2 regions of the Pseudomonas aestiva genome follow, and region 1 is predicted to be linked to the other one. Evidence: predicted binding sites of a transcription regulator. Region 1 holds the regulator's gene; the other holds the start of a gene.

Region 1 (15,656 bases):
AGCATCGCCGTCTACCGCATCTACATGCTGGTCAGGCAGAACGCCTGACCTGGCCACTTACCACATCAGGTCATCCGGAACCTGATAGGCGGCATAGGGATCGTCCGGATCCGGCTCGCCGCTCTGCACGTTGAGCAGCACCACCCGCTTGGGATCGCGCTCCTGGATGCGCTCGGCGGTAGCCCGGGGCACCACCTCGTAGCGGCCTTCGTAGCGCACGATGGCCAGACTGCCCTTGCTGAGCTTGTCTCTCATCATGACGTTGACCGACAGACGCTTGACCTTCTTGTCGTCGACAAAGTTGTAGTAGTCCTCGGTGCTCAGCTTGGGCAGGCGGCTGGTTTCGATCAACTGCTTGATCTGTGCCTGCTCGGCCTTGCGCTTCTTCTTGTCTTCCTGAGCGCGATTGAGCTCCTGGTCCTTGGCCAGCTTCTCCGCCTGGGCCTGCTGGACGGCCAGCTCCTGGGAGCGGTCCTTTTCCGTCTGCCCGCGATGCTCCATGCGGGTCTGCTTCTGCTTCTGCTTGACGGCCTGCTTGGCCTGCTTTTCATTGACCAATCCGGCTTTCAGCAGCTGGTCGCGTAGGGACATGCTCATCGATACGACTCGTCTAGATCATCCAAGGGGGCGCGGCTCGAAAGCGGCCGCGCGCCAGGGTGTCCATCCTGCGCAGCCGACGAAGCGAGTGCAAGCCTTTCTCTGGGGTGAAATAATGCGGTCATTACCTATCCGCCCCTGGTTCGGGCGCTGCCGATCACAATTCGCCCATGATTACCTTCGCGATCGTCCTGCTCTTCGTCGCCAGCGTGCTCTTCGTCCACCTTCGCGGACGCGCTCGGCTGCCCTTCCTGCGGCAGCTGGTCAACCACTCGGCGGTGTTCGCCCCCTACAACGCCCTGATGTACCTGTTTTCCAGCGTGCCGTCCAAGCCCTATCTGGATCGCAGCCGCTTTCCCGAGCTGGACGTGCTCAAGGACAACTGGCAGGAGATTCGCGTCGAAGCCCTGCGGCTGTTCGATGAGGGCTATATCCGCGCCGCGGAAAAGGACAATGACGCCGGCTTCGGTTCCTTCTTCAAGAAGGGCTGGAAGCGTTTCTACCTGACCTGGTATGGCGAGCCGCTGCCTTCCGCCCAGACGCTCTGCCCGCGGACCGTCGAACTGGTGCGGCAGATCCCCAACGTCAAGGGCGCCATGTTCGCCCTGCTGCCGGGTGGAAGCCATCTGAATCCCCATCGCGATCCCTTCGGCGGCTCGCTGCGCTACCACCTGGGCCTGGCCACGCCGAACTCGGACGCCTGTCGCATCTATGTCGACGGCCAGCCCTATGCCTGGCGCGACGGCGAAGACGTGATGTTCGACGAAACGTACGTGCACTGGGTCAAGAACGAGACCGATCAGACCCGGGTCATCCTCTTCTGCGACGTCGAGCGTCCGCTGCGCAACCGTCTGCTGACCCGCGTCAATCAGGCGGTCAGCCGTTTCCTCGGCAGCGCCACGGCGCCGCAGAACGTCGAAGGGGAGCGCGTCGGCGGCATCAACCAGGCCTATGCCTTCAGCAAGAGGTTTGGGGATCGCATCGGGGGTGGCGTGAAGAAGTTCAAGCGGCGCCACCCCAAGGCCTACCGCATTGCCAAGCCAGTGCTGGCGGTACTGGTGGTGATTGCGCTCTACCACTGGATCGTCAGCTGAGGCAGCGATCCTGCGCCACCGGCCTGATCAGCCGGAACGCTGCTGGCGCTGCCGATGCAGCCGCGCCACCAGCTCGGCTTCGGCCTGGGACAGACCACAGGCCTGAGTGAGATCGTCGGCGCTGGCGCCCAGCCCCACCAGGCGTGCCGCCTGGGAAAACGACAGACTGGTGGGATCGCTCTGCTCGATCTGGGTCAGGCGATCGGGCAAGGGTGCCACCACCTGGGCCAGCCCCTGCACCTGTTCGCCCATGCGTACCTGCCCGGCCTGGTAGGTTTCCAGGCGTTTGAGCAGGATCTGCATGCGCTTGTCGACCAGGGCCTCCCGCTCGGCCAGCTTGGCCGCCTGTTGCTGCTGGCGCTGCCAGAGCAACCAGCAGCAACCGCCGAGGCCGGCACAGGCCAGCCCCAGGGCAACGCTGAGCAGGATCAGCCCGACGAGCATCAGATGCTTTCCAGCTCCGACCACTCTTCTTCGGTCATCAGCTTGTCGAGCTCGACCAGGATCAGCAGCTCGCCGTTCTTGTTGCACACGCCCTGGATGAACTTGGCGGACTCGTCATTGCCGACGTTCGGTGCGGTTTCGATCTCCGACTGCCGCAGATAGACCACCTCGGCCACGCTGTCGACCAGGATGCCGACGACCTGCTTGTCGGCCTCGATGATGACGATACGGGTGTTGTCGGTGACCTCGGTGGGCAGCAGACCGAAGCGTTGACGGGTGTCGATCACCGTCACCACGTTGCCGCGCAGGTTGATGATGCCCAGCACGTAGCTCGGCGCACCCGGGACCGGAGCGATTTCGGTGTAGCGCAGGACTTCCTGGACCTGCATCACGTTGATGCCGTAGGTCTCGTTATCCAGGCGGAAGGTGACCCATTGCAGGACCGGATCTTCGGAACCCTGTGCGGACGTTTTTTTCATGTTCCCTAGCCTCGTCAAATACCGCACGTGCGGCGAAGCGGGCGAACCCGCCGGTTAGTTGCAGCGGACAGCCCTAGCGACGGCCACCCACCACCTGTTCAGCGAGCGCCGCCACATCCAGCAGCGCACACATCTGATCGATCACCGTACCGGCCAGCCACGGCCGGGTAGCGCGCTGATTCCGCCATTTGACCTCGGCGGGATCCAGCCGTACCGAATGGCTGACGCCATGCACGGCCAGGCCCCAGTCCAGGCCTTGCAGCGATATAACGAATTTCAGGCCTTCGCGATAGTCGTCGCGGTAGCGCTCGGGCATTACCCAACGCGCCGCGTCGAGCACGCGCAGGTTGCCTGCCTGGCAGGGTAGCAGGCCCAGGAACCAGTCTGGCTGACCAAACAGCGGCGTCAACTCTTCGTCGGTCAGCGGGTAAATGGAGCCCAGGCACACCAGGGGCGCGGCCAGGGTCAGGCCGGCCACGTCGAACAGCAGGCATTCGAAGGGTTCTTCGCCCCACTCGGGGCGACCTTCCAGGTGCACGGCGCCGGGCGGTACGCCAGCCGCGGCGGCGGGCTGCACCGCCGGGGTACCGAGGGCAATGCCCTCCACCACCGGACGCGCCGGCTCGGCGGCGGGGGCCAGTTCGGGGACGCGCCAGTCCAGCTCGATGTCGGTTTCCGGCGGCAACGGCACCTGGGTTGCAGGCTGCAGCACCTCGGGCAGGGCGACGCCGGCACGGCGGGCTGCCAGCGGCACGACCCGGGGTTGCCACGCGGCATCCCGTTCGAGCTCCTCGCGCACCGCGGCGGCGAATTCGTCTTCGCTCACGCTGGCGATCGGCGCCGCCGGTGCCACCACGGAAGCCACGACCGGCGTGGATTCGGCGGTCGGCAGTTCCAGGAACGCGTCCAGCAACAGGGCATCGAGATAGCCCTGGAGGACACGCTGAGGACGATTGTCGAGAGACGTCGGTTGGCTCATGGCGATCTACGTGGGTGAGTTGTCCAGCCTATCGGCCGGCAGGGTGGAAAACTTGAATCAGGCGACCTGGCTGCTGGGCGCGCCGTCGAGCAGATGCCGCAGCAACGCCCGGTAGGCAATGACGCCGCGGCTGTTCATCTCGTAGCGCGACGGCACCTGCCCGGAACGACTGGCGTCGCGCAGCCGCGTATCGATGGGAATGAAGGCCTGCCACAGCTGCGCCGGATAGGTGCTGCGCAGCACCTTGAGCGTACCGATGGAGGCCTGGGTACGGCGGTCGAACAGGGTCGGCACTATGGTGTAGGGCAGCGCCTGCTTGCGCGAGCGGTTGATCATGGTCAGGGTGTTGACCATGCGCTCGAGCCCCTTGAGCGCGAGGAATTCGGTCTGGGTCGGAATCACCAGATGCTGACTGGCCGCCAGGGCATTGACCATCAGCACGCCGAGCAACGGCGGACTGTCGATCAGCACATGATCGAAGTCGTTCCACAGCTGTGCCAGGCTCTTGGAGATCACCAGGCCCAGGCCGCTCTGGCCGGGCGACTGACGTTCCAGGGTAGCCAGCGCCGTGCTGGACGGCAGCATCGACAGCTGCGGATGACTGGTGGGCAGCAGCAGCCGCTTCGGCAGGCCCTCCGGAACCTGACCACCGTGCTGGAACAGGTCGAACGCGCTGTGTTCGAGGCTGTCCGGATCCTGACCGAAATAGCTCGTCAGTGAGCCGTGGGGATCGAGATCCACCAGCAGGACGCGCTTGCCTTCATCGCCGAGCAACCCGGCGAGGGCAACGGTGGTGGTGGTCTTGCCCACCCCACCCTTCTGATTGGCGACAGCCCAGACTCTCATGTGCAGACTTCCTCCCGACGACACGACCAGCCGGGTCAAGGTGCCGGCTTGGTGACCGGCGACGAAGATTTGACAGGCGCCACCCCGGGCGCCAGTTCTCCAGGCGATCCTGCAGATTGTGTGCCAGTCGACGGATTTTGCAAGGTGCTCTGTGGCCGGAACAGGTCGAGATTGCGCGAGATCAGCAGAACCACGCGCCGATTGCGGGCGCGATTGACGTCGCTGGTGTTGTCGACCACCGGCTGATAGGCGCCATAGCCCACCACGGCCAGGCGCTGCGGCGCGATGCCGTTGCCGATCAGCAGCCGCACGATACTGGCCGCCCGCGCCGCGGACAGTTCCCAGTTGGTGGGATACAGCGCCGTGCTGATGGGGCGGTCATCCGTATAGCCCTGTACCTGGATCGGATTCTTGAACGGCGCCAGAATCTTGGCCACCTTCTCCATGAGGCCGAAGGCGGGATTGCTCGGCAGGGAGTCGCCGCTGGCGAACAGCAGATTGGAGCTGAGTTCGATCTCCAGCCACATCTCACTGGCCTTGATATTCAACTGGTCGCCGGCGATGAGATCGCCGAAGGTGGCGCGCACACTGTCGGCGATCTGCTGCAGCGGGTCGCTGGGGGTGCCCCTGGCCGGCTGAGCGGCACTGGCGTCCATCACCGTCGGTGTCACGCCCGCGGGACGCTGATCGCCGAGGGGAATGGGTTTGAGCGAGCGCTCCGGCTGACTGAAGATGCCCGACAGGCTGTCCGAAAGCACCTTGTACTTGCTTTCGTTCAATGAAGAGATGGAATACATCACCACGAAAAAGGCGAACAGCAGGGTAATGAAGTCCGCGTAGGAGACCAGCCAGCGTTCGTGGTTCTCGTGTTCTTCGGGACGGCGGCGGCGACGAGGCATGCGGCGTCCTCCTAGTCCAGAAAACCTTGCAGCTTCATTTCGATGGAGCGGGGATTCTCACCCTCGCCGATGGACATCAGCCCTTCCAGCAGCATTTCCCGGTAGCGGGACTGTTGCTGGGCCAGCGCCTTGAGCTTGTTGCCGACCGGCAGCAACAGCAGGTTGGCGAAGCCGACACCATAGATGGTGGCGACGAAGGCCACGGCGATGCCGCTGCCCAGCTGGGAGGGATCGGCGAGATTCTGCATGACATGGATCAGACCCATCACCGCGCCGATGATCCCGACCGTGGGTGCATAGCCACCCATGGCTTCATAAACCTTGGCGGCAGCGATGTCGCGATCTTCCTGGCCGTAGAGATCCACCTCGAGGATGCTGCGCAGGGCCTCGGGCTCGGTGCCGTCCACCAGCAGCTGCAGGCCCTTGGCGGCATAGGGATCGGCTTCGCGGGCGACCAGGGGTTCGAGACCCAGCAAGCCTTCCTTCCGCGCAACGTTGCTCCAGTTGACCACCTTGCGGATGCCGCCAACGAGGTCCAGCCGTGGCGGTACGAATACCCAGGCCAGCATGGTGAGGGCCCGGCGCAGTACCGGCAGGCGGGTCTGCAACAGGACGGCACCGAGAGTGCCGCCGACCACGATAAGCGCCGCCGGAGCGTTGGCCAAGGCGGTAAAGGAACCGCCCTCCAGCAGGTTGCCACCCATGATGGCGGTAAAGGCCAGCAGGATGCCGATGAGACTGAGAACGTCCACGCTCAATGCCCTTCTGGCCAGAGACCGCCTGCCGTCACGAACAGGCCTCGGTCAGGTGTCTGCCGATGTCGTCCAGGCCATAGATGGCGTCGGCCAGATTGGCCTTGGCGATGGCCATGGGCATGCCGTAGATGACGCAGCTGGCTTCGTCCTGGGCCCACACCTGGCTGCCGACCTGCTTGAGCATCCGCGCGCCTTCGCGGCCGTCGGCGCCCATGCCGGTCAGGACCACCGCCAGCACCTTGTCGGCATAGGCCTTGGCCGCGGAGCCAAAGGTCACGTCGACGCAGGGTTTGTAGTTGAGGCGCTCGTCGCCGGGCAGGATCTTTACCGTGCCGCGGCCGTCCACCATCATCTGCTTGCCACCGGGTGCCAGCAGAGCCAGTCCCGGACGCAACTGGTCGCCGTCCTCGGCTTCCTTGACGCTGATGCGACAGAGCTTGTCCAGGCGCTCGGCGAAGGCCTTGGTGAAGGCCGCCGGCATGTGCTGGATCAGCACCAGCGGTGCCGGGAAATTGGCTGGCAGCTGGGTAAGCACCCGCTGCAGAGCGACCGGGCCGCCGGTGGAGGTGCCGATGGCCACCAGGCGATAGTGCTTGCGCTTGGGCGGCGGCGAAGCCGGAGCCGTGGCTGCATGACTGGCAGGAGCGCTGCTGGGCGCCACCGGACGCGCCGCCGGGCGAGCGGTGGCCGGCGCGGTCGCGGTACTCGCGGGCGTAGCCGGCGCGACGCTGGGGGCCACGGCGAAGCGCCGGTTGGAACGGGCGATATGGTGGATCTTCTCGCACAGCAGCTTTTGCACACTGGCGGGATTGCGCGAGATGTCCTCGAAATTCTTCGGTAGGAAGTCGACCGCGCCAGCATCCAGGGCATCCAGGGTGACCCGGGCGCCTTCATGGGTGAGCGAGGAGAACATCAGCACCGGGGTCGGGCACTTCTGCATGATGTGGCGGACCGCGGTAATGCCGTCCATCATCGGCATCTCGTAGTCCATGGTGATGACATCGGGTCGCAGCGCCAGGGCCTGGTCGACCCCTTCGCGCCCGTTGCTGGCCGTGCCCACCACCGAGATGTTGGGATCGGCCGCCAGGATTTCCTTGAGCCGACGCCGGAAGAAGCCGGAATCGTCCACCACCAGTACTTTTACCGGCATACGTTGAAACTCCTAACTGGGGCGGCGCAGGCCGCCCGATGGCGCCAGGCCCAGGGCCCGACGCCGCTCGTATCGGGCCGACTCAGAGTCCGCGACGGGCGTAGCGCTTGAGCATGCTGGGCACATCGAGGATGAGCGCGATGCGCCCGTCGCCGGTGATGGTCGCTCCGGACATGCCGGGCGTTCCCTGCAGCATCTTGCCGAGTGGCTTGATGACCACCTCTTCCTGGCCCACCAGCTGATCGACCACGAAGCCGATGCGCTGGGTGCCCACCGAGAGGATCACCACATGCCCTTCCCCCTGCTCCACATGGGCCGCATTGGGCACCAGCCAGCGCTTGAGGTAGAACAGCGGCAGCGCCTTGTCGCGCACCACCACCACTTCCTGGCCGTCCACCACGTTGGTGCGGGACAGGTCGAGGTGGAAAATCTCGTTGACGTTGACCAGCGGGAAGGCGAAGGCCTGGTTGCCCAGCATCACCATCAGCGTCGGCATGATCGCCAGGGTCAGGGGCACCTTGATGACGATCTTGGAGCCCTGGCCCTTGGTCGAGTAGACGTTCAGGGTGCCGTTGAGCTGGCTGATCTTGGTCTTGACCACGTCCATGCCCACGCCACGACCGGAGATGTCGGAGATCTCGGCCTTGGTGGAGAAACCCGGGGCGAAGATCAGGTTGAAGCACTCGGTCTCGGTCAGGCGATCGGCCGCGTCGCGGTCGAGCAGGCCTTTTTCCACGGCCTTGTTGCGCAGCAGATCCGCGTCCATGCCCTTGCCGTCATCGGAGATCGACAGGAGGATATGGTCGCCTTCCTGCTCGGCGGAGAGCACTACACGCCCCGCGCGGGACTTGCCGTTCTCTTCACGTTCGGCCGGTCCTTCGATGCCGTGGTCGACCGCGTTGCGCACCAAGTGCACCAGCGGATCGGCCAGGGCCTCGACGAGGTTCTTGTCCAGGTCGGTTTCTTCGCCGACCAGCTCCAGATTGATCTCTTTCTTCAGGCTGCGCGCCAGATCGCGGACCAGGCGCGGGAAGCGGCCGAAGACCTTCTTGATCGGCTGCATCCGCGTCTTCATGACCGAGGTCTGCAGATCGGCGGTGACCACGTCGAGATTGGACACGGCCTTGGCCATGGCCTCGTCGCCGCTGTTCAGGCCCAGACGCACCAGGCGGTTACGCACCAGTACCAGCTCGCCGACCATATTCATGATCTCGTCCAGCCGTGCGGTATCGACCCGCACGGTGGTCTCCGCCTCGCTGGTGGGACGTTCGGCGGGCGCTGCCGCTGCCGGCTTGGGCACCGCGGCCTCGGCAACCGGAGCCGGTTTCGGCGCGGGTGCAGGTGCAGGCTGAGGCGCAGCTACCGGTGCCGGCGCAGCAGCAGCAGGTGCGGCTACAGTGTCGGCAACTGCCGCGGGACCACTGAATCTGCCCTTGCCGTGCAATTCGTCGAGCAGGGATTCGAATTCGTCGTCGGTGATCTCGTCACCACCCGCCGCCGCCGGAGCCGCTGCAGCCGGGGCTGCTGCGGCCGGTGCCGCGGCCTCGTTCGCGACGAACTTGCCCTTGCCGTGCAATTCGTCCAGCAGGGCCTCGAATTCATCGTCGGTGATGTCATCACCGCTTGCGGCAACGGCAGCAGGCGCTGCGGCAGCAACCGGCGCAGCGGCCGGCGCGTCATGGAACTTGCCCTTGCCGTGCAACTGATCAAGCAGGGCTTCGAATTCGTCATCGGTGATGTCGTCACCACCGGCGGTCGCAGGCGCTGCCGCTGCCGCACTCGGCTCGCTACCCAGGGCATCGAGCAGATTCTGGAAATCGGCATCGCTCAATTCCGGCTCGGCAGCTGCAGCAGCAGCGGCGGGCGCCGGTGCCGCGACCACCGGAGTGGCAGCTACGGGCGCAGCCGCTACCGGCGCCGGTTCGCTGCCGGCCGGATCGGCCAGGCGGGCCAGCGCCGCCAGCAACTCGGGCGAGGCCGGGGTCGGCTCTTCGCGTTCCCGAACCTGACCAAACATCTCATTGACGGAATCCAGCGCCTGCAGCACCACATCCATCAGTTCGGCATCCACGCGGCGTTCGCCCTTGCGCAGGATGTCGAAAACGTTTTCCGCGATATGACAGCACTCGACCAGGGTATGGAGCTGCAGGAAACCGGCACCGCCCTTTACGGTATGGAAGCCACGAAAAATGGCGTTCAGCAGATCCATGTCATCCGGACGGCTTTCCAGCTCGACCAATTGTTCCGACAACTGTTCGAGAATCTCGCCGGCCTCTACCAGGAAATCCTGGAGGATCTCTTCATCGGCGTCGAAGCTCATTCCTGCACTCCCCAAGAGGGTCTGGGTCAGAAGCCCAGACTGGATAGAAGATCGTCGACGTCGACCTGAGCGGCCACGACGTCTTCACGCTTATCGGCATGAATCTGCGGACCTTCACCCTTCATCGTCTTTTCTTTTCGATTCTGTTCGATCAGCGCGCTGTGATCGTGACTGAAGCCGGTATAGCGATCGACCTGGCTGGCCATCATCACCAGCTTGACGAGGTCTTTCTCGATCTGCCCGACGAGATTGACCACGCGCTTGATCACCTGACCGGTAAGGTCCTGGTAGTCCTGCGCCAGGAGGATGTCGTTGAGCTTGGCCGACAGTTGTTCGGCACTGCTCTCGCTGTGGCTGAGGAAGGCATCGACGCGCTTGGCCAGCTCGCGGAATTCGTCCGCGCCCATTTCCCGGCGCATGAACTTCTTCCAGTCGGCATGCACGGCACGGGCTTCGTCGCCGAAGTTGCCCACCAGGGGCGCGCTCTCCTCCACCAGATCCATGGTTCGATTGGCGGCGTTCTCCGTCATCTTCACCACGTAGGAGAGACGATCGGTGGCATCGCTGATCTGGGAGACCTCTTCGCCGGCCATGCCGCGCGGATCGATCTCGAAGTTGACGATGGCGTTGTGCAACTCGCGGGTCAGCTTGCCGACTTCCTGGTAGAGCCCCCGGTCACGCAACTGGTTGAGTTCATTGATGACATGCACCGCCTGGGTGAAGTCGCCACTTTCCAGGCATTTCACCAGCTCCTGGGCGTGCTGTTTTAGATTCGACTCGAAGTCGCTGAAGCTGTTGGTGCCAAGCTGATCCATAACGTCCCCGCGGCTTTCTTCAGCCGTTCACCCGCTCGAAGATCTTGTCGATCTTTTCTTTCAGCACCTGGGCGGTGAAAGGCTTGACCACATAGCCATTCACGCCGGCCTGAGCGGCTTCGATGATCTGCTCACGCTTGGCCTCGGCGGTCACCATCAGCACCGGCAGGGTCTTCAGGCGCGCATCGGCGCGTACCTGGCGCAGCAGGTCGATGCCGGTCATGCCGGGCATGTTCCAGTCGGTGACGAGAAAATCGAAGTTGCCGCTCTGCAACATCGGCAGGGCGGTGTTGCCGTCGTCTGCTTCGGCGGTATTGGTGAATCCCAGATCGCGCAGCAAATTCTTGATGATGCGTCTCATCGTGGAAAAATCATCCACGATGAGGATTTTCATGTTCTTGTCCAAGTCGACCTCCGTCCTAATCCGCACACACGCCGCAAGGCGCGCCTAAGCAATCGTAGTAGCCTGAGTACCAGCCGGTTAACGCGAACGCCATTCCGCCAGCCGCGCCCGCAGGCGTGCCGCGCATTGACTGTGAAGTTGGCAGACGCGTGACTCGCTCACGCCCAGCACCTCGCCGATTTCCTTGAGGTTGAGTTCCTCGTCGTAATACAGCGAGAGCACCAGACGTTCACGCTCCGGAAGATTGGCGATGGCGTCGGCCAGGGCCTTGCGGAAGCGCTCGTCTTCCAGACCGCGACCGGGTTCGAGTTCATGCGAACCGCTCTCCTCGAGCCCATGCTCACCACCCTCCATGAGGTCGTCGAAACTGAACAGGCGACTCCCCATGGTGTCGCCAAGGATGCCGTAGTACTCATCCAGACTCAATTTAAGTTCGGCCGCGACTTCGGAATCTTTAGCGTCGCGACCCGTGCGCGCTTCCACGGCGCGAATGGCGTCGGTGACCATGCGCGTGTTGCGGTGCACCGAGCGCGGCGCCCAGTCGCCCTTGCGGACCTCGTCGAGCATGGCGCCGCGGATGCGGATGCCGGCGTAGGTCTCGAAGCTGGCGCCCTTGCCGGCGTCATATTTGCGCGAGGCCTCCAGCAGACCGATCATGCCGGCCTGCATCAGGTCCTCGACCTGCACGCTGGCCGGCAGACGCGCCAGGAGGTGGTAGGCGATGCGTTTCACCAACGGCGCGTAGCGGTTGATGAGTTGCTCCTGCTGGGTACGTTCCGAGGTTTTGCTGTACATGCGAAGCCCGCTGGATGCTGTCATGCGTGGGTACCGATGGCTGGTTGCACAAGGCGCTCGACAAAGAACTCGAGATGGCCGCGCGGATTGGCGGGCAACGGCCAGCCATCGACTCTCTGAGCTACCGCACGGAAGGCCAGCGAGGCCTTGGCACGCGGAAAGGCTTCGAACACGGGGCGCTGTTTCTGTACGGCTTTGCGCACCGCCTCGTCGAACGGAATGGCGCCCACATACTGCAGGGCGACATCCAGGAATCTGTCGGTCACCTTGGTCAGCTTAGCAAAGAGATTGCGACCTTCCTGGGGCGTCAGCGCCATGTTCGCCAGAACCCGGAAACGGGTGACGCCATGGTCGCGATTGAGCAGCTTGATCAGGGCGTAGGCATCGGTGATGGAGGTGGGCTCGTCGCACACCACCACCAGGACTTCTTGGGCGGCGCGAACGAAGCTGACCACCTGGTCGCCGATGCCGGCAGCGGTATCGACGATGAGCACATCGAGGTTCTCGCTGATGTCGCTGAAGGCCTGGATCAGACCGGCGTGCTGGGCCGGCGTCAGATTGACCATCGCCTGGGTGCCCGAGGCCGCCGGAACGATGCGGATGCCGCCCGGGCCGTGCAGCAGCACGTCGCGCAGCTCGCACTCGCCGGAGATGACGTCGGCCAGGGTGCGCTTGGGCGACAGGCCGAGCAGAACGTCGATGTTGGCGAGGCCCAGGTCGGCGTCGAGCAGCATGACGCGCCGCCCGATATCGGCCAGGGCCAAGGCCAGGTTGACCGACACATTGGTCTTGCCGACACCGCCTTTACCGCCCGTGACCGCTATGACTTGGACGGGATGCATGCTACCCATTGCCTGATACCTTTGATTGAAATCCGTCACACTTTAGACTAAGTGCATTTGGCGTGCCCAGGCATGCAATGCACCACTACCGTTCGTCTGCGCTAACCGGCGCGGCGGGCATTGCCTTGATACAGGCCGGCAAGCATGCCGGCCATGGTTTCTTCGCTCGGCTCCTCGGAGGCCTGCAGGCTCACCGCACGGCTCACCAGCTGGTGGCTGCGGGCCGGATGCAGGTCGTCCGGGATACGCGGGCCGTCGGCGATATAGGCCACCGGCAGACGCTGGCTGATGGCCAGGCCCAGGGCTTCGCCGAGGCTGGCGGCTTCGTCCAGCTTGGTCAGCACGCAGCCGCTCAGGCCGCAGCGCCGATAGCTGTGGTAGGCCGCCTTGAGCACCTGGCTCTGGCTGGTGACACCCAGTACCAGATAATTGCGAATCTTCAACTGGCGGTTGGCCAGGGCTTCGAGCTGCACCTTGAGCGCCGGATCATTGGCGGGCATGCCCGCGGTGTCGATCAGCACCAGGCGCTTGCGCGCCAGGGGTGCCAGCGCCTGGGCCAGGGACTGGCCGGGATCGACCAGGGTGACCGGCACGTCGAGGATGCGGCCGAGGGTCTTGATCTGCTCCTGGGCACCGATGCGGAAGCTGTCCATGCTGACCAGCGCCAGACTCTGGGGGCCGTACTTGAGCACGTAGTTGGCGGCGAGCTTGGCCAGGGTGGTGGTCTTGCCCATGCCGGCCGGACCGACGAAGGCGACAACACCGCCCTCCTCCAGGATCTTGGCGTCGGTGGTCTTGGCCAGCTGGGCGAAATTGGCCAGCAGCATGCGCCAGGCATGCCGCGGGTCCTGGATCTTGGCGACGCTGTCGAGCAGGTGGCGAGCCAGATCGGCGGGCAGGCCCATGCGCTGCAGACGGCGCCAGAGGCCGGCCTGTTGCGGACGGGTGGACTGCACCTGGGTCCAGGCCATGGAGCCAAGCTGGACTTCCAGCAGTTCACGCAGGCCACTGAGTTCGCTGCGCATGGCTTCCAGGGCGCGGCGGTCTTCCGGCGCGGCACTGGCGGCAGGCGCAGCGGCGGCGGTGGGCTGAGGGGCACGTGGCGGGGCGATCACCGGCTCGCGACGGCTGTCGGCGGCGCTGATGGCGCCCAGCAGCTGCTTGTCCTTCGGCGCGGCCGAGGGCACGCCCGGGGCGCGGATGCTGAGGTCGGCATGGGCCTGGGCGATCTTCGCATGGGTCTTGCGCAACTCCGCCTGCAGCTCCGCGTTGGGCGCGGCCGGTGCCGGAGCCTGGTAGTCCAGCGCCGCGGTCAGCTCGACCCCGCCGGCGACCCGGCGGTTGCTGAGGATGGCGGCATCCGGGCCCAGCTCGTCGCGTACCAACTTCATGGCTTGACGCATATCGGCAGCGAAGAAACGTTTGACTTGCATGATCTAGACCTCAGCCATTCTGGCCAACGGTAGCGACGATGGTGACCTGCTTGTTGTCCGGAATTTCCTGGTAGGCCAGTACACTCATGTTCGGTGCCGCCATCCGGGCGAAGCGGGACATCATCCCGCGGATCGCACCGGCCACCAGCAGCACCACTGGCTTACCCATCATTTCCTGACGCTGCGCTGCCTCGATAAGGGAACGCTGCAGTTTTTCAGCCATGCCAGGCTCGAGGAACATGCCGTCCTCGGCGCCTTGACCGGCCTTCTGCATACTACTTAGCAACATCTGTTCCAACCTTGGCTCAAGGGTGATAACAGGCAGCTCAGGCTCCATTCCCACGATGTTCTGGACGATCGCGCGGGACAGGGCGACCCGCACGGCACCCGCGATGGCGGCGGGATCTTGACTCCGCGGCCCGACGTTGGCGATGGCTTCGGCGATGGTACGGATGTCGCGGACCGGTACCTGCTCCTGCAGCAGCTGCTGGAGGATCTTGAGCAGGGTCGAGAGGGAGACGATGCCGGGCACCAGTTCCTCGGCCAGCTTGGGCGAACTCTTGGCCAGCACCTGCAGCAATTGCTGGACTTCCTCGTGACCGATCAGCTCGTGGGCGTGCTTGAAGAGCACCTGATTGAGGTGCGTGGCAACCACGGTGCTGGCATCGACCACGGTGTAGCCGAGGGATTGGGCCTGGTCGCGCTGGGTGACGTCGATCCAGACGGCCTCCAGACCGAATGCCGGATCCTTGGCGGCGACGCCGTTGAGGGAGCCGTAGACCTGACCGGGGTTGATGGCCAGTTCGCGATCCGGATAGATCTCGGCCTCGGCCACACTGACGCCCATCAAAGTCAGACGATAGGCGTTGGGCAGCAGGTCAAGGTTGTCGCGGATGTGCACCGACGGCATGAGGAAGCCGAGGTCCTGGGACAGCTTCTTGCGCACGCCCTTGATCCGCGCCAGCAGCTGGCCACCCTGGTTGCGATCGACCATGGGGATCAGCCGGTAGCCGACTTCCAGACCGACCATGTCCACCGGGGTCACGTCATCCCAGCCCAGCTCCTTGGCCTCGGCCGGACGCTGTACGGGGGCCAGGTCCTGCTGCTTCTTGGCTTCCACCTCGGCGGTCTGCTTGGCCTGGCGCTGGCGCTTGTAGATCAGCCAGGCACCGGCGGCGGCGCCACCGCCCAGGCCGAGGAACGGCAGGTGCGGCATGCCCGGGACCAGGCCCATGGCGATGATGATGAAGGCCGAGACTGCCAGCGCCTTGGGCGAGGCGAACATCTGACGATTGACCTGCTGGCCCATGTCCTCCGCCGAGGACACCCGGGTCACCATGATGGCAGCGGCGACCGACAGCAGCAGCGAAGGGACCTGGGCGACCAGGCCGTCACCGATGGTCAGCAGGGCGTAGATGCGCGCCGCTTCGCCGAACGGCAGACCGTGCTGGGCCATGCCGATGGCCATGCCGCCGATGAGGTTGATGAAGAGGATCAGCAGACCGGCGACGGCGTCACCGCGGACGAATTTGCTGGCACCGTCCATCGACCCGTAGAAGTCGGCTTCCTGGCCCACTTCGGTCCGACGCTTCTTGGCTTCGACCTGGTCGATTATGCCGGCATTGAGGTCGGCGTCGATGGCCATCTGCTTGCCGGGCATGGCGTCCAGGGTGAAACGCGCCGACACCTCGGAGATACGGCCGGCACCCTTGGTCACCACCACGAAGTTGATGATCATGAGGATGGCGAACACCACCGCACCGACCACGTAGTTGCCGCCGACCACCACCTCGCCGAAGGCCTGG
Region 2 (15,656 bases), 800 kb from region 1:
ACGGTAGCCGCCGCCCGCAATGATGGCGCTCTGCCGTCCCTGTTTCGTCATGCTGTTGACACTTAATTGTCACATTTCGGCAATAGCCTAGCGCCAGCCCTCACTAGGTAATGGAGCCACCATGAAACGCACGTTCAGCCTCTCTCTGTTGTTGTCGGCCTTTTGCCTGAGCACCGCCGCTCACGCCGTGGATGTCACGGGCGCCGGCTCGAGCTTCGTCTTCCCTGTTCTGTCGAAGTGGTCGCAAGGCTTCAGCGAGAAGACTGGCAACCGTATCAACTATCAGTCCATCGGCTCCGGCGGCGGCATCGCCCAGATCAAGGCCGGCACCGTGGACTTCGGCGCCACCGACGCCCCCATGAGCACCGACGACCTGCAGAAGGGCGGTCTGGGCCAGTTCCCGACCATCATTGGCGGCATCGTGCCGGTGATCAACGTGGAAGGCATCGAGCCCGGCAAACTGAAGCTCGACGGTCCGACCATGGCCAAGATCTTCATGGGCGAGATCAAGACCTGGAACGACCCGGCCATCGCCGCGCTGAACCCCGGCATGAAGCTGCCTGAGGGCGCCATCACCGTGGTGCGTCGTTCCGACGGCTCCGGCACCTCCTACAACTTCACCAACTACCTGGCCAAGGTCAGCCCGGAGTGGAAGGAGAAGTTCAACTTCGGCACCACCGTCAACTGGCCGGTCGGTGTAGGTGGCAAGGGTAACGAGGGTATCGCCGCCTACGTGAAGCAGATCAAGGGCTCCATCGGCTACGTCGAGTACGCCTATGCGCTGACCAACAAGATGACCCACGTGCAGCTGAAGAACGCCGCCGGCAACTTCGTGCAGCCCGAAGCCAAGAGCTTCCAGGCCGCCGCCGCCACCGCCGACTGGAAGAGCGCCAAGGACTTCAACCTGCTGATGACCAACGCCCCGGGCGCCGACGCCTGGCCGATCACCGCCACCACCTGGATCGTGATGTACAAGGAACCCAAGAACGAAGAGCGCAGCAAGGTCGCCTTCGACTTCTTCAAGTGGTCCCTTGAGCATGGCCAGAAGGATGCCGCGGCCCTGGATTACGTCCCGGTCCCGGACACCCTGGTCAAGCAGATCGAAGGCTACTGGGCGTCCGACTTCAAGAAGTAAGCACGACTGTTCCGCCGCCTGGATCCCCTGGGGTCCAGGCGGTTTCGCGCGTCCTTCCAGGTAGACGGAAAGCTCCATGACCGACCAGACCCTGCCCCTCTCCGCCGTTCAGGAACAGCGCATCCGCCGGGATACCCGCGCCGATGTCTGGTTCCGCCGGCTGCTGTTTTCCGCCGCGCTGCTGGTACTGCTGGTACTGGTCGGCGCCGCCGCGTCCACCCTCTGGGGCGGTCGCCACGCCTTCATGACCTTCGGCCTGGACTTCATCACCTCGGCCGAATGGGATGTCGGCGCCGAGAAATTCGGCGCCCTGGTGCCCATCTACGGCACCCTGATGACCTCCTTCATCGCCCTGCTGCTGGCCGTGCCCACCGCCTTCGGCATCGCCCTGTTCCTCTCGGAGATCGCGCCGCCCTGGCTGCGCGGCCCGGTGGCCACGGCGGTCGAGCTGCTGGCGGGCATTCCCTCGATCATCTACGGCATGTGGGGCCTGTTCGTCTTCGGCCCCTTCATGGCCGCCTACATCTCGCCCTTCATCAACGACTACCTTGGCGCCATCCCGGTGATCGGGGTGCTGTTCCAGGGGCCGCCGCTGGGCATCGGCATGCTGACCGCCGGCATCATCCTGGCGATCATGATCCTGCCCTTCATCACCTCGGTGATGTACGAGGTGTTCCGCAGCGTGCCGGCCCAGCTCAAGGAATCGGCCTACGCCCTGGGTTCCACCACCTGGGAAGTCTGCTGGGACATCGTGCTGCCCTACACCCGCTCGGCGGTGGTCGGCGGCGCCTTCCTCGGCCTGGGCCGCGCCCTGGGCGAGACCATGGCGGTGACCTTCGTGCTGGGCAACGCCCACCAGTTCTCGCTCTCGCTGATGATGCCGAGCAGCTCCATCGCCTCGGTGATCGCCAACGAATTCAACGAGGCCTACACCGATCTGCACCGCTCTTCGCTGATCGCCCTGGGCTTCCTGCTGTTCGTGGTGACCTTCTTCGTGCTGCTGGCGGCACGGCTGATGCTGACGCAACTGTCGCGCAAGGCAGGTAACTGATGCACATCGACGCCTATCTCTATCGCAAGCGGCGGATCAAGAACGGCCTCGCGCTGATCTTTGGCAGCGCCGCCGCCGTGCTCGGCCTGGGTTTCCTGGCCTGGATCCTCGGCACCACCCTGATCAAGGGCGTCAGCGCCCTGAGCCCGGCCCTCTTCGTCGAGATGACGCCGCCGCCCGGCGCCGCCGACGGCGGTCTGGCCAACGCCCTGTTCGGCAGCGTGCTGATCACCCTGCTGGCCACCGCCATCGGCGCGCCCATCGGCATCCTCGCCGGCCTCTGGCTGGCCGAGTACGCCCGCCACTCCAAGCTCGGGCTGGTGGTGCGTTTCGTCAACGATATCCTGCTGTCGGCGCCGTCGATCGTCATCGGCCTGTTCATCTACACCGCCGTGGTGGTGACGCTGAACCAGTACTCCGGTGGCAGCCTGGGCTTCTCCGGTTTCGCCGGCTCCCTGGCACTGGCCATGCTGGTGGTGCCGGTGGTGACCCGTACGACCGACGAGATGATGCAGCTGCAGCCGCCGGCCATGCGCGAAGCGGCGCTGGCCCTGGGCATTCCCCAGTGGAAGGTGACCCTGCAGATCCTGCTGCGCGCCTCCCGCGCCGGCGTGGTGACCGGGGTGCTGCTGTCCATCGCCCGCATCACCGGCGAGACCGCACCGCTGCTGTTCACCGCCTTCGGCAACCAGTACTGGAACGCCGACGTGCTCAAGCCCATGGCCACCGTGCCGGTGACCATCTTCCAGTTCGCCATGAGTCCGTTCGAGAACTGGCAGCATCTGGCCTGGGCCGGCGCCCTGCTGCTGACACTGTTCGTGCTGCTCCTGAACCTCTCCTCTCGCTTCTTCTTTCGTAACCGGGATTCCAAGTGACTACCATGCAGACGCAGATACCGGAACTGCAGGCGCGCGACGTCGGCTTCCGTTACAAGGGCCACCAGGCGCTCAAGTCGATCAACCTGGATATTGCGGCCAAGCAGATCACCGCCATCATCGGCCCGTCCGGATGCGGCAAGTCCACGCTGCTGCGCATCTTCAACCGCATCTACTCGGAATACCCGGGGCTGGAAGCGAGCGGCGAGATCCTCATGGACGGGGAGAACATCCTCGATCCCAAGTACTCGCTGAGCCGCCTGCGCAGCACCATCGGCATGGTGTTCCAGAAGCCGGTGCCCTTCCCGATGTCGATCGCCGACAACGTCGCCTACGGCATCCGCCACCACGAGCGCCTGTCCCGCGTGGAGCTGCAGGATCGCGTCGAGCAGGCGCTGCGCGGCGCGGCGCTGTGGGACGAGGTCAAGGACAAGCTCAACCAGAGTGCCCTGGGTCTCTCCGGCGGTCAGCAGCAGCGGCTGTGTATCGCCCGCACCATCGCCCTGCGTCCGCGGGTGCTGCTGCTGGACGAGCCGACCTCGGCCCTTGACCCCATCTCCACCGCGCGCATCGAGCAGTTGCTGGCCGAACTCAAGCAGGAGTTCACCGTGGTCATCGTCACCCACAACATGCAGCAGGCGGCGCGCTGCTCCGACGTCACCGCCTTCATGTACCTGGGCGAGCTGATCGAAGTGGACAAGACCGACAAGATCTTCACCAAGCCGGACAGGAAGCAGACCGAGGACTACATCACCGGTCGCTTCGGCTGAGGATTTCGCCGGCACTCGGCAAGGCCACTCCCCGGAGTGGCCTTTTTCTTGGGCGGTCGGAAAGCGCCGGGCCAGGGCGTCCGCTCAGCGTGTTCCATTCCCAGCCACTGGCGAGCCGTCCGGGATGAATGAAAGTTTGATTAAATTTTTCTTTATATTCAATGGCTTGAATTAAAAGCTTTATCTTCCTGCAAGTAAAATGACATCTCTTCTGCCGAGACTGACCCAGCTTCGTGACGGGCTGCACTGCCAGCCATCACTCCCTGGATAGTCTTGCAAGGAGATCTGCCGATGTCTGTTAACCCTTATCGATTCACGGCGCTGTTCTCGGGCGTGCTCCTGGCCACCTGCTCGGCCGCCACAAGTGCCGCGGTCGATGAGAAGCTGCTCGACATGCTCAAGGCCAACGGCTCCATCACCCCGGCCCAGTACAGCGAATTGCGCGGCGATCTGCAGCAGGAGCAGCAGGCACGTGCCGCCCAGGTCGCCCAGCAGCAGAAGACCTCCGATTTCGAGAAGAAACTGGCCTGGGCCGCCAAGACCCAGATCAAGGGCGACGTGCGGGTGCGCCACGAGAGCATCGACATCAGCGGCGAGCCGGACAACGGCCGCGACCGGGACCGCCAGCGCATCCGCGCGCGACTGGGCGCCTACAGCGAGATCAATCCGCAGGTGGACACCGGCATCCGCATCGCCACCGGCGGCGGCGACGATGCCCGCTCTACCAACCAGGACCTCAACGGCTACTTCAACAAGAAGCAGCTCTGGTTGGATCAGGCCTACATCGACTACCACCCCACAGCGCTGCCGAGTCTGCATCTGGTGGGTGGCAAGATGGGCCAGCAGTGGGTGAGCACCGGCGATGTCATCTGGGACGCCGACATCAACCCCGAAGGCCTGGCCGGCACCTACAAGTACGATCTGGGCGGCGGCGCCGAGCTGTTCGGCAGCACCGGCTACTACGTGCTCAAGGACAACGTCGACGGCGAAGGCTATGAATTCAAGCACGACCTGCGCCTCTACGCCGGCCAGCTCGGCAGCCGCTTCAACCTGGGCGATGCCGCCAAACTGATGGTCGGTGGCAGCGTCTACGCCTACGACAAGGACCAGGACAGCACCTGCCCGACCACCGGCTCGGTCACCTCGCCCTGCGCCCTGGCGGTCAATGGCAACACCACCGACCGCTTCCAGCTCTACGAGGGCTTCGCCCAGCTGGACCTGACCAAGCTGTGGGTGCCGCTGTCCTTCTATGGCCAGTACGTGGTCAACGACAAGGCCGACGACGGCGAGGACACCGCCTGGCTGGTGGGCGCCAAGACCAAGCTGATGCAGCGGGTCGGGTTGGAATACAACTACCGCGATGTCCAGCGCAACGCCGTGGTTGGTGCCTTTACCGACTCGGACTTCGGCAACGGCTCGACCGGGGCCCGCGGCCACAAGCTCAAGCTCGGCTACGACATCGACAAGAACTTCGGCGTGGGCCTGACCTACTTCCTCGCCGAGTCCGATACCGCCAGCCGCTTCCGCCGCGACGCCGACGTCAAGACCCTGCAGCTTGACCTGGAAGCCAAGTTCTAACCACGACCCTGAGGTCGTGCTCCTCTTGAACCGCCCTCGGGCGGTTCTTTTTTGCCTGCTCGATGGAGAAACTCGCCTGGCAAATGTTGGGCTTCGCTGCACTCCACCCAACCTACGCCTGAGCCGCCTCGCCCCTACGTCGGAGCTGCTGCTTTTCCCCCTCTCCCTCCGGGAGAGGGTTGGGGTGAGGGTGTGTGGCCTTTGGGCTTCGCTGCGCTCAACCCAACCTACGCCTGAGCCGCCTCGCCCCTGCGTCGGAGCTGCTGCTTTTCCCCCTCTCCCTCCGGGAGAGGGTTGGGGTGAGGGTGTCTGGCTGTTGGGCTTCGCTGCACTCCACCCAACCTACGCCTGAGCCGCCTTGCCCCTGCGTCGGAGCTGCTGCTTTTCCCCCTCTCCCTCCGGGAGAGGGTTGGGGTGAGGGTGTCTGGCCGTTGGGCTTCGCTGCGCTCAACCCAACCTACGCCTGAGCCGCCTCGCCCCTGCGTCGGAGCTGGTGCTTTTCTCTCTCTCCCTCCGGGAGAGGGTTGGGGTGAGGGAGGCTTCCCGCTAACGCTCGACCCTGATCTCCACCAGCTTGCCGTCGATGAACTTGAGGTGACGCGAGGCGCCGTTCGCCGGTGCATAGGTCCAGAACTGGGTCTCGGCGGCATTGAATTTGGGCACGTTGTTATTGCGCAGCGCCGGTGGATTGATCTTGCGCTCAGCCGGGGCGCTGCAGGCGGCCAGCACCTGTTCGACGCTGTCGCCTTCCTCGACGAGACTCTGACCACAGCGCAGGCTCGCCTGGGCGAGGAGGGGAAAGAGTAGGGCGATAGGCAGCAGCTGACTGGCGCGCATGGGGCCTCCGAGAGGTTGCGGCAACGGTCGTTGCCTTCAGCCTAGCTGTTATCGCCGGGCTGGGGCGCTTTGGCAAAGCCACGACTCAGATAGCGCGAACCGGCCAGGCCGAAACGCCAGGGCACCTCGCGCGCGCGGCTGATGCCGATGCGCGGGCCCGCGATCACCGCTACCTCGGCAGCCGCGGGCTCCAGCAGGAAGGGTGGCTCGATCAGCGGCAAGCCATCGTGACTGCCGTCGATGGCGAGGGCCTGGCACAGCCGGCCGGGACCGGCGCACAGCAGGCGATCGGCCAGGCCGCCCCGACGTTCCCGCATCACCTCCAGACCCCACAGTGGCTCCAGCGCGCGGATCAGTACACCCGCGCCATGCCCGGCCTCGCGGCAGACCAGATTGAAGCACCAGTGGATGCCATAGGAGCGATAGACATAGGCATACCCGGGCGGACCGAACATGGCGCGGTTGCGCGGGGTGGGGCCGGAAAAGCTGTGGGAGGCCGGGTCTTCGCCGTCGTAGGCCTCGGTCTCGACGATCAGGCCGCCCACACCCTCGACTCTGAGCGTCGCCCCGATCAGTTGCCGGGCGACCTCGTCCACCGGACGGGTGAAATCCAGATCGCTCACGCCTCGGGCTCCGGCTCTTCCAGGATCAGCGCCGCATGCACCATGGCCAGGTGACTCAGGCCCTGGGGGAAGTTGCCCAGGGCCGCGCCATCCCGGGGATCGCGCATCTCGGTCATCAGGCCGACGCCATTGAGACTGGCGGCCAGGACCTCGCGCATTAGTTCCCGCGCCTGGTCCACCTCGCCCAGCACGGCATGGGCCTCGACCATCCAGTAGGAACAGGCCAGGAACGCACCTTCTTCCTGGTCAGCACCGCTGTAGCGATAGACCAGAGGTCCATGGGCCAACTCACGGCGAATGGCCGCCAGGGTGCTGACCGAACGCTCACCACCGTTGAAGCCAAAGCGGATGCCGAGCAGCAGCCCGGCGTCCAGGCGCTCGGTACCGGCATAGAAGGTGTAGGCCTGCTTGCGCTCGCTCCAGCAATGTTCGTTGACCCAGTCGCGGATGCGGTCGCGCTCGCGCGCCCAGCGACCGCACATGGCGTCGGGGATATGGCCATCGCGGGCCAGGGTCACGGCGCGGTCCAGGGCGAACCAGCAGCCCAGCTTGGACAGGGTGTAGTGGCGCTCTTCAGGCAATTCCCACATGCCGGCATCCGGCTGGCGCCAACCATCGGCACAGAGATTGGCCAGGTCGGTGAGCAGGCTGGCGGTGGCGAAATCCAGCACATGGCCCTTGCTGGCATAGAGGCGAAAGGTCTCCAGCAGATCGCCATAGAGACTCAGCTGACACTGGGCGCTGGCGCGATTGCCGACGCGTACCGGCTGGGAGTCGCGATAGCCAGGAACCGGAATGATGCGTTCCTCGGGGGCCAGTTCGCCTTCCAGGGTAAAGCAGGTGTGCAGGCGATTGCCGTGGCGGCGGATGACGTTCTGGATCCAGGCCAGGGCCGCCTGGGCCTCGCCGAGGGCACCCAGGCGCAGGAAGGCCTTGATGGTAAAGACCGCATCACGCACCCAGGCATAGCGGTATTCATAATTCTTGTCGCCGCCGATGCGTTCCGGCAGCGAGGTGGTGGCGGCGGCGACGATGGCGCCAGTGGGGGAGTAGAGCAGCAGCTTGAGGGCCAGCGCCGAGCGCTTCACCTCGCTGAGGAATTCGCCCCGGTAGGCGAAGCCCTGGGCCCATTCGCGCCAAGCCTGGTCACTGCGATCGATACGCTGGTCCACCTCGTCCAGGGAGGGCACCACCAGGGGTTCGTTCTCGGTCGCGGTCAAGGCCAGGACGCTGCGTTGCCCGGCTTCCAGTACCAGTCGCGCCACCAGTCGGCGATCATCGCACTGGAGGATCTCCAGCCGCTCGCAATAACGCAGGGTGGCCATCACGCCATCGACGTGCATGACCTCGCCATTGGGGGTGCTGCGCATCCAGGGCGACACGGTCTGGCCCTGGGTCCCGGGTACCAGCTCGATACGCAATTCGACCCATCCGGAAAGGCCTTCGACGCGGCGACCCAGTTCGCACCAGGGCAGGCGTCCGGCCGAGCCGCTGTTGAGCGATTCGGTGAGGCGCACGCTGCCGTCAGCGGTGTGAAAGCAGGTTTCCAGGACGTTGCTGTCTTCGCGGTAGGCGCGCTCGACGCGATAGTCGGCCACCGGCGCGATCGAAAAGAAACCGCCTGCCGGGGCATCCAGCAGGCGGTCGAACAGCGGTGCGGAATCCATGTTGGGCACGCACCACCAGTCCAGCGAGCCGTCCGGCGCCACCAGGGCGACCGAACGGCCATCGGAGAGGGCGGCATAGCCCGCCAGGGGCGCGTAGCCATCCTGGCGGGCGGGATCGAAGGCTGCCATGGCCGTCAGCCCATGCCTCCGGTGGCGCCATAGACCTCACCGGTCACATAGCTCGACTCCTGGGAGGCCAGCAGTACATAGATGGGCGCCAGTTCCGCCGGCTGCCCGGGACGCTTGAACACCGTCTCGCCGCCGAAGGTGGGGATCTTCTCCTGGGGCTGACCACCGCTGGGCTGCAGCGGCGTCCAGAAGGGACCGGGGGCTACGGCATTGACGCGGATGCCCTTGCTGGCGACCTGCTTGGCCAGCGCCTTGGTGAAGTTGGTGATGGCCGCCTTGGTCGAGGCGTAGTCCAGCAGGAATTCCGAGGGCTGGGTGGCCTGGATCGAGGTGGTGTTGATGATGGCGGCGCCAGCCGGCAGGTGCGGCAGCGCGGCCTTGCACAGCCAGAACAGGGCGTAGACGTTGGTCTTGTAGGTAGCGTCGAACTGCTCGGTGGTCAGCTCGGCGATGTCCTGCACGGCGGTCTGCTTGCCAGCCACATTGACCAGGATGTCGAGGCCACCCAGGGCCTCCTTGGCCTTGCTCACCAGTTGGGTGCAGAAGGCTTCGTCCTTCAGGTCACCGGGAACGCAGACGGCCTTGCGACCCTCGGCTTCCACCAGCTTGACCACTTCCTGGGCGTCGGCCTCTTCCTCGGGCAGGTAGTTGAGCACCAGATCGGCACCCTCCCGAGCGTAGGCGATGGCCGTGGCCCGACCGATTCCCGAATCCGCGCCGGTGATCAGCGCCTTGCGCCCGGCCAGGCGACCGAAGCCCTTGTAGCTGGCCTCGCCATGATCGGGACGCGGTTCCATGGCCTGGGCCAGACCCGGGGCCTGTTGGGGCTGCTTGGGAAATTCAGGCTGGGGATACTGGGTAAGGGGGTTCTGCATGCTGTACTGGTTGTCGCTGGACATGACATCTCCTGAAGGGGGCCAAAAGGCGCCCGTTTGGCATCTTTTCGATGACGTTCAAGGAAATGGAGCGACAAGTTACGTAAGAGGTTCCCACCGATCGGCGACGGATGTATCGGGCCGAACGGCGTTCTTGCCTGACTTCAACCCAGGGCTATGCCTTTTCCGGCTTGGCCAGGCGTCCAATGACGGGGAGAAGGGAAGGGGCTTCGGCAGGAGCGATCGTCGTGATGGCGAAGAGCGCGAAAGCGGCCGCGCTGGCGGCCCTGTTGTGCTTGCCCGGGTACTGGCTGTTCATACCGCCGTCCGGTGGTGGAGGCCATGGTGGTTGCCCGGGGTAGAAGGAGTCGCGCTAGCCGTTCTACCTCAGGCGTCGAGTGGCTCCAGCCGCAGGGCTACGCCAGTTCGCTGCAGGGTGAGGATATCCGCGTCGCGACAGCCGATCAGCTGGCCCTCGGCGGTGCGCAACTGGTCATCTTCCAGCTGCGCATAGGACTGCGGTTGCTTTCCATCGCCCGCGACCATGATGTACAGCTGCCCACACAGCAATTGCCCAGCCAGACGACCATCGTCCAGGCCGATCAGGCGGTAGCTGCGGCGGGCATCGTAGGTAAAGCGCATGGGAGCATCCATTCAGGTCTTTCTGTTCAGAACCGCGCTGGCACGCAATGTTCAATTCCGAACATCGGCGCGTCACGTCGGCAGACCCATGGCCGCGCGGGAAGCCTGCCACTCGCTGCGGCGAGGGCAGGCTGACCGCCGGTCGGAAGGTCCCCTGGGTGGCCGATCAGTAACGGAATTGCGCCACCAGGCTCTGGAAGGAGGTGGCCAGTCGCGACAGCTCCTGGCTGGAGGCGGCCGTCTGCTGGGCCCCGGTAGCAGTCTGGGTGGACAGGTCCTGGATGTTGACCAGATTGCGATCCACTTCGCGGGCGACCTGGGCCTGCTCTTCGGCGGCACTGGCGATCACCAGGTTGCGCTCCTCGATCTGGGCGACCCCGGCGGCGATGCGGTCCAGGGCTTCACCGGCCCGATTGGCGCGCGCCTGGGTGCTGTCGGCCAGGGACTGGCTCTTGTGCATGGCGCCCACCGCTTCCTCGGCGCTGCTGCGCACGGCGCTCATCATGCGTTCGATCTCGCCGGTGGACCCCTGAGTGCGATGGGCCAGGGCACGGACCTCGTCCGCCACCACGGCGAAGCCGCGGCCCTGTTCGCCTGCCCGGGCGGCTTCGATGGCGGCATTGAGCGCCAGCAGGTTGGTCTGCTCGGCGATCCCGCGGATCACCTCCAGCAATTTGCCGATCTCGCGCACCTGGCCTTCCAGGGTCTGCACCTTCTGGGTCGAATCGGTGATCTCGCCGGTCATCACCGCCATGGCCTGGGCGGCCTGCTGCACCTGCTCGCGACCCTGCTGGGCTTCGCGGCTGGTGTCCTGGGAGGCAGTGGAGGTAGAGGCGGCATTGCGCGCCACCTCTTCCACAGCGGCGGTCATCTGATTGACTGCGGTGGCAGCCTGCTGCACCTCGTCGTGCTGGCGGACCTGGCCACGCGAGCTCTCCTCGGTCACCGCGTGCAATTCCTCGGCGGCCGCGGCGAGCTGGCTGGAGGCACCGGCCATCTGCTGCACGGTGTCTTTCAGGCTGCGCTGCATGCCGCCGAGGGCCTGCAGCAGCTGGCCGACTTCGTCGCGGCGGCTGCTCTGGATCGGCAGGGTCAGATCGCCCTGGGCGACGCGCTCGGCGCTGCCCACCGCCTGGCGGATGGGCGAAACGATCAGGCGCGTGATGACGATGCTCAGCGCCAGGGCACAGAGCGTGGCCAGCAGCAGCCCCAGGCCGAGTGCCCAGACCGCTTTCTGGTAGGCAGCATGCGCGGCGTCGCCGGCTTCGGTGCTCTGGCGCTTGTTGGACTGAATCATGATCTTGAACGAGGCCATGGTCTTGCGGTAGGTGGGTTGCACCTGCTCGTTCAACAGCTTGGCGGCACCGGCTACGTCCTTGGCGGCCAGTCGCGCCAGGATGGCGTCGGTACCGGCGATATAGCTCTTCCAGTCCTGCTCGAAGGCATCACCGGCCTGCTTTTCATCGGCCTGCAGCGGCGTGGTGCGATAGGCGGCGAAGGGTTTTTCGGCATCGGCCTGGTTATCGCGCAGAGAGGTGATGACGGTCTGGAGTTCGCTCTGGGGGGCCTCGCCGTAGGCCATGGACAGCACGCGGAACAGATCGCGGTTGTGGCCGATGACATTGCTCTTGGCATCGTTGAGCAAGCTGATGGAGAGCAGCGTGTCGCCCAGCACGTTATCCAGTTGGGCGTTGACGCTGCGGATACCGCTGAAGCCGACGGCGCCGATGCCCAGGGTGATGGCCGTGCACAGGCCAAAGGCCATGGCGAGTTTCTTCGCCAGTGCCAGATTGTTGAACCAGACCATGGAGCCTTCCTTTCTGCGAGGTGGGTATCAGCCAAGTTGCGCTGGATACCCTCGCTATCGGCACCAACAGTCCGACCTTTAGGTGGGCCCGGAGCGTTCGATTCCGCCTTCAACCGCGTCCATAGAGGCTATCAAGCAGCCGATTGGCCCTCAGGGCATCCGCCAGACCGGCCAGTTCCGGTCGCGGTTGGCCGAGCAGCTGGTCGAACACCGCCTGGGCGCCCTGGGGCACGCCGGGGTCCACGCCCTCGGCCAGCACCTGACGATTGCCCTTGGCGTCGTGCAGCACCAGGCGCCCCGCGGAAAGCTCCAGGGTTCCCTCGCTACCGTCCAGACGAATGGCCAGCCGCGGACCGCGCAGGGTGGCGCTGGCGCGCAGATGAATCGGCAGATCACCGGCCTGGAGCAAGGCCTCGCCGCCATGATCCAGCGGCCAGCGCGGATCGCGGTCCAGTCGGCTATGGGCGACCGTCAGGGCCTCACCGCATAGCCAGGCGCTGAAATCCAGCAGGTGCACGGCCAGGTCGCCAAAGGCGCCATAGCCCATGCGGCGCTCGTCCAGATGCGCCGGCCAGTCGCTGAGCCAGCCCTCCAGCAGCCCCGGGTGGCCGGCGGTCAGTGACAGGTGGCTGAGGCTACCGATGGCACCGTCCCGCGCCCGCTGGCGCAACAGCTGCAGGGCCGGGTCGGTGCGCAGATAGAAACCGCTGAAGCAGGAACGCCCGGCGAGCTGATCGGCCAGGGCGGAGGCACGGGCTGCCGAGACGGCCAGTGGCTTTTCCACGAAGAGATGACGGGCCCGGGGAAGCAGGGCGGTCACCGCCGCCTCGTGATCCTCGATGGCGGTGGTGACGAAGGCCAGGTCCACCTCGGGCAACCGGGCGAAGTCATCCACTACCGGCAGACCCTGAGGGGCAGCGAGGCGCCTGGCGCGGGCGGGATCGCGTTCGCTGGCCACCGCCACTACCCGCACGCGCGGATCGGCCAGGCTGGTGTCCAGGTAGTCCTGGGCGTGGATCTGTTCGCAACCGACGATGGCGACGCTGAGCATGACGAGGGGGCCTTTAACGGTAACTGTTTCGTTATGGACCCCTGGTCTGCCGCTAAGCTTCCCCGATCAGACCGGCTGGTAGGCCTTGCCGAAACGGTTGGCCAGGAAGGCCTCCATGTCCACCTGCTCCTGGGCGATGAAGCCGCGCTGCGGCAGCTTGCCTTCGCGGAACAGATCCAGGGCGGTGCAGATGCCGGCCGCGGTGGTGATCTGGATGGCGCTGGTCAGGCGACCGTCGCGCTCGGCGGCAAAGATCTTGCGGCTGAACACCTCCTGCACCAGCTTGCCACCGCGCATCCCGCTGACGGTGACAAACACCAGCACCACGTCCTGCATGGTGGTGGGCACGGCGCCGCGCAGGATGTTCTTGAGCTGCTCTTGGTCACCGGCCAGGCGCAGGTCTTCCAGCAGGAACTTCATCAGGTCACGGTGACCGGGATAGCGCACGGTTTTGTAGTCCAGGGTTTCCACCTGGCCCTGCAGCGTCTCGCAGAGGGTGCCAAGGCCGCCCGAGGTGTTGAAGGCCTCGTATTCCACGCCGTCCAGGGAAAAGTGTTCCAGGCCTTCCAGCGGCTGCACCAGTTGCAGCTCGCCGTTGCGCACGGCTTCGCAGGGGTGGCAGTACTCGTTGACCAGGCCGTCGACGCTCCAGGTCAGGTTGTACTTCAAGGCATTGGTGGGAAATTCCGGCAGGGCGCCGACACGCATCTTCACCTCGCGCACGCTGTCGAAGCGCTTGGCCAGGGAGTGCGCGGCGATACCGATGAAGCCGGGCGCCAGACCGCACTGGGGCATGAAGGCATTGCTCGCGCCCTCGGCCAGTTGGCGGATGGTCTTGGTCGCCTTCACGTCTTCGGTCAGGTCGAAATAGTGGGTGTTGGTGGCCTTGGCCGCCTGGGCCACCGGAATCGCCAGATGATAGGGCAGGGCATTGAGCACCACGTCCTGGTCGTCCAGGGCCGCGGCCAGGGCGCTGGCGTCGGCGGTATCCAGGGTCCGGGTCTGCACGCCCAGGGCGGCGATGGCCGCCAGGGCGCGCTCGTCGCGATCCGCCACCGTCACCTGGTAGTCGCCACTGGCGTGCAGCAATTGCGAAATGGTGTAGCCGATATGGCCGGCGCCGAGCAGGGTGACTTTCATGGCGGGATCCTCCGTGGTTGAGGCTCCAGCTTAGAAAGCGGCGCTGTCAGATGTGAGCGTCAGAGCGTCGAATCGTTGTGCTTTATTTGACGAAACGGCGGAGTATTCGTCGTTTCGACGAGGCGGCTCGCGGCTTACCCGAGTTGCCGCCCCAACAGGCTATCGATGTCTCCGTAGGTTGGGTTGAGACGGCTCTATCGTCGAAGCCCACCATGGCGAGCCCCGAGGCGATGTTGAGCTTCGCTGCGCTCAATCCAACCTACCGCGCATCGGCATGGCCGCGACTGGTGCTGTACCGGATCGGCATCACGGCTCTTTCGCTACCTACCCCGGCACCACCCGCAACAGCTGACCGTCCTCACCATCGGTAAGCAGCCAGAGATTGCCGTCCGGGCCGCTGCGCACGTCGCGCAGACGCTGGTCCAATTCCTGGAACAGCAGCTCCTGCGGACCAGGCATACCCTCAACCAGCGGTATTCGCCGCACCGACTTCTCCCGCAGCGCCGCCACGAACAGACTGCCGCGCCAGGCGGGAAAGCCCTGGCCGTCGTACCAAGTCATGCCCGCGGGTGCGATCGACGGCGTCCATTCCAGCAGCGGTGGGGTGATGCCCGGCAACTCGCGAAAGGGCGAGATGCGCGCGCCGGTGTAGTCCACGCCGCCGGTGGTCAGCGGCCAGCCATAGTTGGCACCGGCGCGGATCAGATTGAGTTCGTCGCCGCCCTTGGAGCCGTGCTCGTGCTCGTACAGCGCCTGGCGCTCGGGCACCCAGACCAGGCCCTGGGGATTGCGATGGCCGAGGCTGTAGATCTCCGGCAGGGCGCCGGGTCGCTTGATGAAGGGGTTGTCCGCCGGCACCTGGCCGTCGCGGGTGATGCGCACGATCTTGCCCAGATGGGTATCCAGTCGCTGGGCATCGGTGCGCTCGACGTTGCCGTCGCCCAGGGCGATGGCCAGGGTGCCGTCGCCGAGCAGGGCCATCCGCGCCCCGAAGTGCTGCCCGAAGGCCTTGGCCGGCTGGCTGGTGAACAGCGGTTGGACGTCCTGCAGGCGTCCGCCGTCCAGCCGGGCGCGCACCACCTTCAAATGATTGGCCTGGCGCGTGCCGGTCGCATGGGAGAGATAGATGAATTGGTTGTGAGCGAAATCCGGGTCTGGCAGCACCTCGAACAGACCGGCCTGGCCTTCGGTATAGAGCTCGGGCAGTCCGCTCACGGCTTCCGCCTGCAGCCTGAGGCGGCCGGCACCGTCCGGTACCAGCAGCCGCAAGCGCCCGGTGCCCTCGGTCAGGAGCGCCCGGCCATCGGGCAGGAAGGCCAGCGACCAGGGTCTATCCAGCCCGGTCGCCACCGTCTCGATCCGGTAGGTCGGCGCCGCCAGCGCCAGCGGAACCGCCAGCAGGGCCAGCCATGCCAGCCAGGCCCAGCGGCCGGAAGCTTTAGGTAACGCTTGAGGTCTGTTCCGGGTACCCGCTTT

The links. The regulator FliA, encoded in region 1, starts transcription of late flagellar genes. The targets are predictions, from matches to a motif close to CTAAAGTTTNNNNNNNNNNNGCCGNTAA.
Region 2: AABM56_RS18940 (methyl-accepting chemotaxis protein) is a predicted target of FliA. The motif match lies at 12,044-12,071, and genes of this name have one in related genera.

The regions. Positions count from the first base shown of each region.
Region 1 covers NZ_CP150916.1:3,276,056-3,291,711, forward strand. Annotated here, with positions in the region: gene AABM56_RS15195 (YciC family protein) at 1-48, shown strand, start outside; gene AABM56_RS15200 (DUF2058 domain-containing protein) at 58-597, opposite strand; gene AABM56_RS15205 (aspartyl/asparaginyl beta-hydroxylase domain-containing protein) at 768-1,691, shown strand; gene AABM56_RS15210 (DUF2802 domain-containing protein) at 1,719-2,135, opposite strand; gene AABM56_RS15215 (chemotaxis protein CheW) at 2,135-2,614, opposite strand; gene AABM56_RS15220 (chemotaxis protein CheW) at 2,688-3,593, opposite strand; gene AABM56_RS15225 (ParA family protein) at 3,651-4,439, opposite strand; gene motD (flagellar motor protein MotD) at 4,475-5,338, opposite strand; gene AABM56_RS15235 (flagellar motor protein) at 5,350-6,090, opposite strand; gene AABM56_RS15240 (chemotaxis response regulator protein-glutamate methylesterase) at 6,125-7,243, opposite strand; gene AABM56_RS15245 (chemotaxis protein CheA) at 7,326-9,563, opposite strand; gene AABM56_RS15250 (protein phosphatase CheZ) at 9,590-10,378, opposite strand; gene AABM56_RS15255 (chemotaxis response regulator CheY) at 10,398-10,772, opposite strand; gene fliA (RNA polymerase sigma factor FliA) at 10,860-11,600, opposite strand; gene fleN (flagellar synthesis regulator FleN) at 11,597-12,427, opposite strand; gene flhF (flagellar biosynthesis protein FlhF) at 12,520-13,851, opposite strand; gene flhA (flagellar biosynthesis protein FlhA) at 13,862-15,656, opposite strand, start outside.
Region 2 covers NZ_CP150916.1:4,074,792-4,090,447, reverse strand. Annotated here, with positions in the region: gene pstS (phosphate ABC transporter substrate-binding protein PstS) at 122-1,135, shown strand; gene pstC (phosphate ABC transporter permease subunit PstC) at 1,212-2,186, shown strand; gene pstA (phosphate ABC transporter permease PstA) at 2,186-3,061, shown strand; gene pstB (phosphate ABC transporter ATP-binding protein PstB) at 3,067-3,831, shown strand; gene AABM56_RS18975 (putative porin) at 4,123-5,409, shown strand; gene AABM56_RS18970 (DUF2845 domain-containing protein) at 5,956-6,246, opposite strand; gene AABM56_RS18965 (DNA-3-methyladenine glycosylase) at 6,288-6,869, opposite strand; gene AABM56_RS18960 (glycoside hydrolase family 15 protein) at 6,866-8,665, opposite strand; gene AABM56_RS18955 (SDR family oxidoreductase) at 8,671-9,564, opposite strand; gene AABM56_RS18950 (hypothetical protein) at 9,716-9,859, opposite strand; gene AABM56_RS18945 (hypothetical protein) at 9,928-10,182, opposite strand; gene AABM56_RS18940 (methyl-accepting chemotaxis protein) at 10,349-11,989, opposite strand; gene AABM56_RS18935 (Gfo/Idh/MocA family protein) at 12,099-13,040, opposite strand; gene AABM56_RS18930 (saccharopine dehydrogenase family protein) at 13,107-14,180, opposite strand; gene AABM56_RS18925 (PQQ-dependent sugar dehydrogenase) at 14,505-15,656, opposite strand, start outside.